3 regions of the Blautia sp. AF19-1 genome follow, and region 2 is predicted to be linked to each of the others. Evidence: a T-box and tRNA genes for the amino acid it is inferred to sense, from the RefSeq annotation. Region 2 holds a T-box; the other regions hold tRNA genes.

Region 1 (3,281 bases), on a different contig from region 2:
TGCGAAGCAGAACGAACTGGTACAGATTCAGGCAGATCTGGAAGATGCAAAAGCAAAAGAAGAAGAGCAGTACGAGGCGATGAAGCTCCGTATCCAGTATATGTATGAAAATTCCTCCGGAAACGGATACATGGCAATGCTCTTTTCTTCCAAAAGCATTTCAGAGCTGATCAGCCGGGCAGAATACATACAGAAAATTTCCGATTTCGACCGCGATCTTATGCAGGAGTATGAGGACACGGTAGACCAGGTAAAAGAAAAAGAAACACAGGTGCAGGAAGAGCAGGCAGCGATCGTAGAACTGCAGCAGCAGAGCAGCGATCAGCAGGAAGCCATTCAGGAGCTGTACGCAGCAGCTTATCAGGAACTCCGTACCTACTCCGCAGAGCTGGACGATGCAAAATCCAGCGAGAGTGCACTGGTAGATGAAATCAACAGCAAAGCAGATGCAATCAATGACCTGATCCGTCAGGCGAAAGAAGAGGAGATTGCAGCGCAGAAGAAAGCAGAAGAGGAAGCAGCCGCAGCAGCCGCCGCACAGCAGGCTGCCGCAGAAGCTGAGGCTGAGGCCGCCAGAAAACAGGCAGCCGAGGCCGCAAGAGTCGCAGCCGCAGAAGCAGCAAATGCCGCAGCGAAAGCAGATACCGATACAAGCAGCAGCTCCGGAAGCAGTTCTTCGGACAGCAGCGCATCCTCCACGACAACGGGGAGTCCATCCGCGTCAGATACTTCCAGCAGCTCCTCCAGCGGAACATACCTTGGAAGATTTAAACTGACAGGCTATTGCTCCTGTTCCATCTGTACCGGACAGTGGTCCGGCGGATCCACCGCGAGCGGAACCACACCGACCGCAGGAAGAACGATCGCCATGGGCGGTGTACCATTCGGAACGAAACTGATGATCAACGGCCAGGTTTACACGGTAGAAGACCGCGGAACCGCTTACGGCCACGTAGACATCTTCTGCAGCAGCCATTCCGAGGCGCTGAGCTTCGGCGTGCAGTATGCAGATGTATATCAGCTGAGCTGAGAAACAAAGATAAGAGATATGCCGGAACAGAACTTCCGGCATATCTCTTTTTTTGACTTTCTCAGAAACTGTCATTCTAAAATAACACCAAAAAGGCCGCAAACCTGTGTAAAATGTACCTTTTGAAGCAATAATAAAAAAAATTAAAAAAAATTCAAAAAAGGTGTTGACATTCCTATAGACATCATATATAATAGCTATTGTTGACGGACGAGAGTTCAGAAAACAAATAAAATCGAAGCGTGGCTCAGTTTGGTAGAGCGCTGCGTTCGGGACGCAGAGGTCGTGGGTTCGAATCCCGTCGCTTCGACTGGAATGAAAATGCCGAAAGCCTTGACAATCAAGAGCTTCGGCATTTTTTCGTATGTCAGAAAGAGAACAGGAAACAGTACACGAGGAGGAAATTTTTGTGAAAGCATTATTTTTTGATATTGATGGAACGTTACTGAGTGAGATTACAAAAGAAATTCCGCAGAGCGCGCTCGATGCATTGAAAAAGACAGCGGAAAAAGGAAATCTTACGTTTATTAATACCGGCCGCACCTGGTCGGAGCTGCCCGAGGAGCTGAAAAAGCTTCCGTTTTCCGGATTTCTGTGCGGCTGCGGGACCTATCTGCGCCGGGACGGCGAAATCCTGATGCATCAGACGATTCCGAAAAAGCGCTGTGAGGAAATCCCGGTTATTTTAAAGGAGTGCAGGATCGGCATGATTCTGGAGGGAACGGATAATGTTTATTTTTCGTCGGAGGTATCCCGTTTTCGGGAGGTCGAGCAGACCCGTGCCTATTTCGCAGCTGTCGGAATCGGACTCGCGGAGACAGCGGAGACAAAAGGAATCATTTACGATAAATTTTGTATCGTAACCGATGCACAGTCTGATATAGAACGTATGTACCGTGAATTTGAGCAGGAGTTTGATATCATGGATCGCCGCGGCGGTGTATACGAAATCGTTCCGCACGGCTGCAGCAAAGGAACAGCTGTGGACTATGCGCTGAAACAGTTTCAGCTGGAGAAAGAAGATGCATACGTATTTGGCGACAGCAGCAACGACCTTACCATGTTCCGGTGCGGCGCACACACCATTGCGCTTGGAAAACATGATGAGATTCTGGATCCGTACACAGAGTACGTAACCGATACCGTCGAGCGGGACGGCGTGGCAAAGGCGATGGAGCATTACGGATTGATCTGACAGAAAAAAAGAAAAAAAGAAAGCGAAGGGGCGCATTTGAAAAGAAATTTTCAGGTGCGCCCCTTTGGTTGCAATTTTTTGAAAAAGGAAACAAGAAAAGCAGCGTCTGAAAAGGTATGTGCATTGCAAAGTAAAAAATTTCATGGTAATATAAAAATGAGTTTTTATGTATATTTGTAATGATACCAGGAGGTGAGCGTTCAGAAGTTCCATGGAAACAGAAAAAAATCAGATAAATAAAAAAAGCCTCAGATACCGTTTTACAGCAGGAACGATCGGAGTAAGTGTCTGGCAGCAGGAATGAATGCTCACTTGGCAAAGCCTATAAAAATTGAAAACATAAAGAGAATTTTGTGTGAATATTGTGTGTAGTGGTTGCAACTTCTCAAATCCGTATACCTGTTTTTCACGTTTTGTAGGATATTATAACGTAAATGTAAAACTGGCAGGGACAGGTTCTCTGTATACAGATAAAAGCAGGATAATGAAGTATAAAACAGAGAGAGGATTTTTATAAAATGGAAAAGTATGAAGACAAAATATATTCTTTAGGTGAGGCTGTAACGGGACAGACACAGGCTATGTCACAGGCCGTACAGAAAACACTGGAAAATAATGGCGGGGTAGGTATAATGACAGGATCTTATGACCAAAACCTGTCTATTTTGTCTGTGAATAATCTGCTGTTGCATAGTACAGGATATACATTCGATACTTTCATGGAACAGACAAAAGGCTCATTGAGAAACTTCTTTTATGACGAGGAAGATAGACTGGAGCGAGACCGTTTTTTGCAGCTTCACGGAACAGGGGAAGCACAGATCCTTACAGCAGACGGTACAGTGAAAAATGTACGGCTTTGTAAAGAGGATGCGACAGATGAGGCGGGCAGACAGATCTGGGTTATGTCCGTACAGGTCAACTGGGATCATGTAAATTTGACACTGCTCAATGAGGCTATCTGTTCCGGCTTCTGGTATTTTGACTGTGACGAAAACAGTGAGATTGTGAATGCAAACTGGAGTCATGAATTCCGAAAAATGCTTGGCTATCATG
Region 2 (3,281 bases):
TTCCACTGTCCAGAAAAAGAGAAGACACCTTTATCGGAGGTCTTTCCATGGGTGGTTTTGGCGCACTCAGAAATGGCCTGAAATATCACGATACCTTCGGGGCTGTGATCTGCCTGTCCGGTGCACTTCATGTGCTGGAAAATCCGGAAGAGAGCAGAGCGGACAGCTTTGCACATGAAGAAGGTTATTTCGGAAATCTGGTCGAAGCAGCAAAGAGTGACAAAAACCCGGCTGTTCTTATCGAGCAGTTAAAGGAAGCACGGAAAAAAGATCCGTCTGTCAATGTGCCGACCGTATTCCAGGCGTGCGGAACAGAGGACGGACTTCTGGAAGTAAACCGTCTCTACCATAAACGGATGGAAGAGAGCGGCATGGACATTGTCTACTATGAGAGTAAGGGTGGCCATGAATGGGATTTCTGGGATGAGTGGATCAAAAAGGCACTGGACTGGCTGCCACTTGAGGAAAAGACGGAAGGCCTGAACAGCGGAAACGTAAATGTTTAAAGGAAAAAGGGAGACAGGCAATGCCAGAAACGAGAAATGACGAATTGTACCGTGCGTTAAAACACAACGGTTACCCGGACGACTTCTGCCGGGAAATTGCATACCGCCAGATGAACACCGATTTTACCGCCACGCGGATGCTCGGCTATCTCTACCGCGTCACAAGCCCGCGCGCCGAGGACGTTGTCGATGAGATGCTGGCTATCCTGAGTGACCGCAAAGCATGGATTGAGAAAAAACAGTCTGAGGAAGCCCAGGCGGCGATCAGCAGAATGTACCGGGAAGGCCTGTAACCTGGGCGGGCGTTTATGCAGAAAAAGCAGAAGGAACGGGCTTGCATTCTTTTCCGGTTTCTGCTACAATCAGTGCAGTGAAAAAGCGAAGAAAAGAAACAGTAGCGACAGAGCGCATTCAGAGAGAAAGCGGCAGGTGAAAGCTTTTTGCAGAATCTATCGTGAACCGGTCTTGGAGCTGTGCACCGAAGAGAAGAAAATCCATCAGGAAAAATTTATTTCGTAGGCTGCACCGGGATCTCCCGTTACAGAGAAGGTACAGAGAGCAGAGATCACGCGTATTACAAAATACAAAAATCGTGGGGTACAAATGTTCTGTGTCAGAGTGCAGGAGTTTTCCTGAATTTAGGTGGTACCGCGGATAAAAAAATTCGCCCTAAACTGCAGCTTGCGGTTTAGGGCTTTTTTTCTGTTTGAAAACTGCGCATCGCATTCTCGTTACTTCAGTGATGAGTTAGATGCGTAAAATGTTGACTAAAAGCTTAAAATCGGACAGGCTGGAATGTTCTCGCGTCTGGAAGACTTCAGATGTTGAAAACCCAAAGAATAAGGAGGAAATCAGAAAATGAAACTTGAAAAATTAGTAGGAGAACGCTTCAAAGAAAGACCTGCTGACTGTGTCATCGACAGCCATGCTATTATGGTAAAAGGCGGATACATCAAATATATGGCAAACGGAATCTATTCTTCCTATCTGCCGCTGCGTCGCATTGTGCGCAAAATCGAGCAGATCCTGCGCGAGGAGATGGACAAAATCGACGGCCAGGAAGTGCAGTTCCCGGTTGTCATGCCGGCTTCTCTGTGGGATGAGTCCGGCCGTTACGATAGCATCGGCGATGAGCTGCTGCGCTTCACAGACCGCAACAATGCCAAAATGGTACTCGGCATGACCCACGAGGAGGCAGCCGTACACCTTGTACGCGAGTATGCACAGAGCTACACCAAATATCCGTTTATGATCTATCAGATCCAGACAAAATTCCGTGATGAGGCCCGTCCGAGAGCTGGACTGATCCGTGTGCGTGAGTTTACGATGAAGGATGCTTACTCCTTCCATACCAGCCAGGAAGATCTGGAGCAGTATTACGAGAAATGCCACGCAGCATACGAGCGCATCTTCGAGCGTGTCGGCGTGCCGGAGGTGGTATCTGTCAAATCCGATTCCGGTATGATGGGCGGAAATATCTCCCACGAGTTCATGCTTCTGACTCCGGTCGGAGAGGATTCCATCGTTCTGTGTGATTCCTGCGATTACAGAGCCAACATGGAGGCAGCTGAGAACATTTCAGATATCGCAAGAGACGCAGAATCCGCTGCACTCGAAAAGGTTTATACACCGAACGTCCACACCATTGAAGACGTCTGCAATTTCTTCGGAGACGAGACAAAGAACTCCTGCAAAGCCGTTGTTTATCAGCAGAATGTTGATGATAAATACGTTGTCCTTTTCATCCGCGGCGATCTCGAAGTCAACGAGACGAAGCTGGTCAACTTCCTCGGCGAGCAGGTTCACGCAGCCGTGATCACCGAAGAATGCGGCCTGAACGCAGGCTACATCGGACCGGTGAACCTGAAGGTGAACGGAGATGCCGTTGTCCTCTACGATAAATCCCTCGAGGGAAGAAATAACCTTTCCTGCGGAGCCAACGAGGCAGAGCATCATTACAAAGGACTCGACATGGAGCGCGACGTTCCGAATGCCGAGTATCACGATTTTGCAAAAATCCAGGAGGGCGGCATCTGCCCGAAATGCGGCAAAAAGACTGTGAAGATCTCCAGAGGTATCGAGGTCGGAAATATCTTCCAGCTTGGAACCAAATATACAAAATCCATGAATATGACCTATGTCGATGCAAACGGCGAGAGCAAGACCCCGATCATGGGATGCTACGGTATCGGTGTCGGCCGTCTGGCAGCATCGGTCTGCGAGGCACATCACGATGAGTACGGCCCGATCTGGCCGAAAGCTATCGCTCCGTGGCAGGTACACCTCTGTGCAGTCCGCGTCGATGACGAGGGAGTCAGAGCATATGCGGACAAGCTGTACGAGGATCTGCAGAATGCAGGCATCGAAGTGATCTACGACGACAGAAGCGTCAGAGCCGGCGTAATGTTTGCCGATGCCGACCTGCTCGGCATTCCGCTGCGCATCATCGTAAGCCCGAAAAACATGAAACAGGGCGTTGTCGAGGTTGCATCCCGCGATAAGACTCTGAAAACACAGATTCCGCTGGAAAATGTGATGGAAGAGATTAAACAGTATCTGTAATGATTCAGAACCATGCGAAAGGGAAGAAAAATCGCGATGGGGCTCGGAAGAAGTTCGACAGGAGAAAACACGATATGGAACTCTGGGATATCTATGATGAAAACAAACAGCCGACCGGCCGCACGATGAAGCGGAATGACTGGCATATGAAGCCGGACGAATTTCACCTGACGGTGCTCGGCGTAATCGCAAGACCGGACGGAACCTTCCTTA
Region 3 (3,281 bases), on a different contig from region 2:
TCTCTTTACTGGAAGGCAAAAAAATCGCAATTATCGGCTACGGAAGCCAGGGACATGCTCATGCACTGAACCTGAAAGATTCCGGCTGTGATGTTATTATTGGACTTTATGAAGGCAGCAAATCCTGGGCAAAAGCAGAGGCACAGGGATTCAAAGTATACACCGCTGCTGAGGCTGCAAAACAGGCTGATATCATCATGATCCTGATCAACGATGAGAAACAGGCTGCAATGTACAAAAAAGATATCGAGCCAAACCTGGAAGAGGGCAACATGCTGATGTTCGCTCATGGTTTCGCTATCCACTTCGGACAGATCGTACCTCCGAAGAACGTAGATGTAGCTATGATCGCTCCGAAAGCACCTGGCCACACAGTAAGAAGCGAGTATCAGGCTGGCAAAGGAACTCCTTGCCTGGTTGCTGTTGAGCAGGATTACACCGGAAAAGCTCTGGACAGAGCACTGGCTTACGGCCTTGGAATCGGCGGAGCAAGAGCTGGTCTTCTGGAGACAACCTTCAGAACTGAGACCGAAACAGACCTGTTCGGTGAGCAGGCAGTTCTCTGCGGCGGTGTATGCGCCCTGATGCAGGCTGGATTTGAGACTCTGTGCGAGGCTGGATACGACCCAAGAAACGCATACTTCGAGTGCATCCATGAGATGAAACTGATCGTAGACCTGATCTATCAGTCGGGATTCTCCGGAATGAGATACTCCATCTCCAACACAGCCGAGTACGGCGATTACATCACCGGACCGAAGATCATCACAGAAGAAACCAAGAAGACCATGAAGAAGATCCTTTCCGATATCCAGGATGGTACTTTCGCAAAAGACTTCCTTCTGGATATGTCCCCAGCAGGCGGACAGGCTCACTTCCGTGCAATGAGAAGAAAAGCTGCAGAGCATCCGTCAGAGAAAGTCGGAGAAGAAGTCAGAAAACTGTACAGCTGGAGCAACGAGGACAAACTGATCAATAACTAATCGGTTTGCTGTCAAATGATCCATATCGGGAGGCTGCCTTTGCGGGCAGTCTCCTTTTTTTGTTCTATCGTTTTATCATAGAAAAAACACTTCCGCGCCATGCATATCCCCCAATATGATAGGGCGCGGAAGTGTTATCTTTTCTGTATTCGTTTTTTTATGCCTCCTGACGACAGGCAGGAAAAGCACGGTAGTATTTGATATAAGAACTTAAAATATCAAAAAATTCGGAATTGGTCGGTTTTGTCAGAACCGGATGCACAGAAAGCGAAAAGAGCAGATCACGGTTTCCGCGGGTCCAGCAGACGGAAATAGCGGTGCGGATGTCTCGTTCGACGCAGGAGGACGATACCTGAAACGTTTGCGCGATCTTTGGGTACAGCGTTTTGCTGACCCGAAGGAGATAATCTTCGTCTTCCATGCATAAAGCGATACCATAGGCGAGATAGCGAAATCCGCGGTATTTTGCACCAATTCCTAAAGAGTGTAGTAGAAAGTAAATTTCAGTTTCCATTACGATGTCTCCTTTTATTCAGTTTTTACATAGTCTTTGCAGACGGGCATGCCAGAGGTGAAAGTTTGTATGGCATACGATTTTCCCCTTTCACTTATGATACGTGGAAAACGTCGAAAAATTACATATTCAGAAAGAAAAAGTGACAATATAGTAAAATAAAAGAGAATATGACACGAAATAAAGAAATGAATGTAATGAAACGGGAGAGGGAAAAATAACATTGATTTTTCAGAAGTTCGCTGGTATAATGAAAACATGATTACGGGGTATGGCGTAGCTTGGTAGCGCGCACGGCTGGGGGCCGTGAGGTCGCAGGTTCAAATCCTGTTGCCCCGATCGGTAAGAGTGTCGTTTTACGGCACTTTTTTTCTTACAGACAAAGACGTGTGCGGAAGAAAAATGAATTGCGCAGAAAAAACAGGGAGGAAGTTATGGGGAAAGTAACGATACAGAGTATGGCAAAGGAGCTGGGATTGTCCCGGAATACGGTTGCCATGGCATTAAAGGATGATCCGAAGGTAGCTCCGGTGACGCGGGAGAGAGTTCTTCGGATGGCGAAAAGAAATGGCTATCTGGGCGAAAATGTATATGTGGAAGAAGTTCGGGCACCGCAGGAGAAGCATTACAATATTATGGTTCTGCGTACGCGGGATGCCGCTGTTTATTGGGACCGTGTCGTGAGCGGCATCTCCGAGGAGGCGAGCCTCAATAACTGTCAGACGCGCGTTGCGGTCGTGACGGAGCGGGAGGAGGAGAACGGCATTCTGCCGCTCGGCCTGAATGAAAATATCGATGCGATCTTCTGCATTAAAATGCTGCCGCTGGAATATATGCAGAAACTGGTAAATCTGGGATACCGCATTTTTCAGCTCGACCATTACTGCGGTATCGAACAGCGGCCGATGGGCGATATCGTGCGTGTGGACGGTGTGCAACCGGTGAGTCTTCTGACGTCCCATCTGATCGGGCAGGGCATGACGCGGATCGGTTTCCTAAGTGAGCACAGCAGCACGTATGAGTCGATGCATGACCGGTATGTCGGTTTCCTTGCAGCGATGGAACAGGCGGGCATTCCGCTCGAGGAGGAGCTTGTGCGCCCCAATATGGAGAGCGATCATTTTTATTACCCGGAAAATTTTGACAAGATTGTGGCGAGCTACGATACACTGCCGGAAGCGATTGTCTGCGGCAACGATATGATCGCCAAAAGATTGACAGAATCCTTCCGGAAAATCGGCGTGCGCGTGCCGGAGGATGTGGCACTGACCGGATTTGATGATGATGAGGACCGGATGCTGTATCCGTTCTTCTCAACCGTTCATGTCGATACGAAGTGGCTTGGCCGCCGTATGGTGCATGAATTTTTATGGCGGGAGGAGCACCCGGAAGCGCCGAAAGAACGGATTCTCGTTTCGGGGGAGGTTGTGGTGCGCCGTTCCTCGTGCAAGCGTCAGGGATAGAAAGAAATAGAAAAAACAGGAAAAAGTGAACAAAGAAAGAAAGCTAGGGACGCCCCGGCGGACGAGAAGAAAAACCGTCTGCCGGGGCGTTTCCGGCTCCCTTTTTGCGATGATTCAAATTCGTGCATAAATGCCATGTAGAAAAACACTACCACGGAAAACAGGTAGAGGATTACCAGAAATACCTAGAAGAGTACAACAAATAAAACAACGAAATCATGCGTTAGAGCACTCGCCGGAGCCTCCTTTCCGGCGGGTGTATTTTTACGGAATCCTGCGTTTTGCGCTTGACAGAGATGGAGAAAAATGGTAACATAAGAG

Evidence for each region. A T-box is a leader RNA that pairs with one kind of tRNA and senses whether it is charged. The one in region 2 lies ahead of DWX26_RS05905 (proline--tRNA ligase), so its partner is inferred to be a tRNA-Pro.
Region 1: it has a tRNA-Pro gene. The T-box ahead of DWX26_RS05905 (proline--tRNA ligase) is inferred to sense a tRNA for this amino acid. The anticodon was not compared.
Region 3: it has a tRNA-Pro gene. The T-box ahead of DWX26_RS05905 (proline--tRNA ligase) is inferred to sense a tRNA for this amino acid. The anticodon was not compared.

What each region holds. Positions count from the first base shown of each region.
Region 1 is NZ_QUGQ01000020.1:39,017-42,297, reverse strand. It holds gene DWX26_RS13040 (PcsB-like coiled-coil domain-containing protein) at 1-1,030, shown strand, start outside; tRNA gene DWX26_RS13035 (tRNA-Pro) at 1,267-1,340, shown strand; gene DWX26_RS13030 (Cof-type HAD-IIB family hydrolase) at 1,440-2,225, shown strand; gene DWX26_RS13020 (hybrid sensor histidine kinase/response regulator) at 2,744-3,281, shown strand, end outside.
Region 2 is NZ_QUGQ01000006.1:158,790-162,070, forward strand. It holds gene DWX26_RS05895 (alpha/beta hydrolase) at 1-506, shown strand, start outside; gene DWX26_RS05900 (hypothetical protein) at 527-799, shown strand; T-box leader at 879-1,181, shown strand; gene DWX26_RS05905 (proline--tRNA ligase) at 1,365-3,068, shown strand; gene DWX26_RS05910 (NUDIX hydrolase) at 3,143-3,281, shown strand, end outside.
Region 3 is NZ_QUGQ01000002.1:116,165-119,445, forward strand. It holds gene ilvC (ketol-acid reductoisomerase) at 1-983, shown strand, start outside; gene DWX26_RS01655 (sporulation initiation factor Spo0A C-terminal domain-containing protein) at 1,141-1,497, opposite strand; tRNA gene DWX26_RS01660 (tRNA-Pro) at 1,763-1,836, shown strand; gene DWX26_RS01665 (LacI family DNA-binding transcriptional regulator) at 1,932-2,960, shown strand.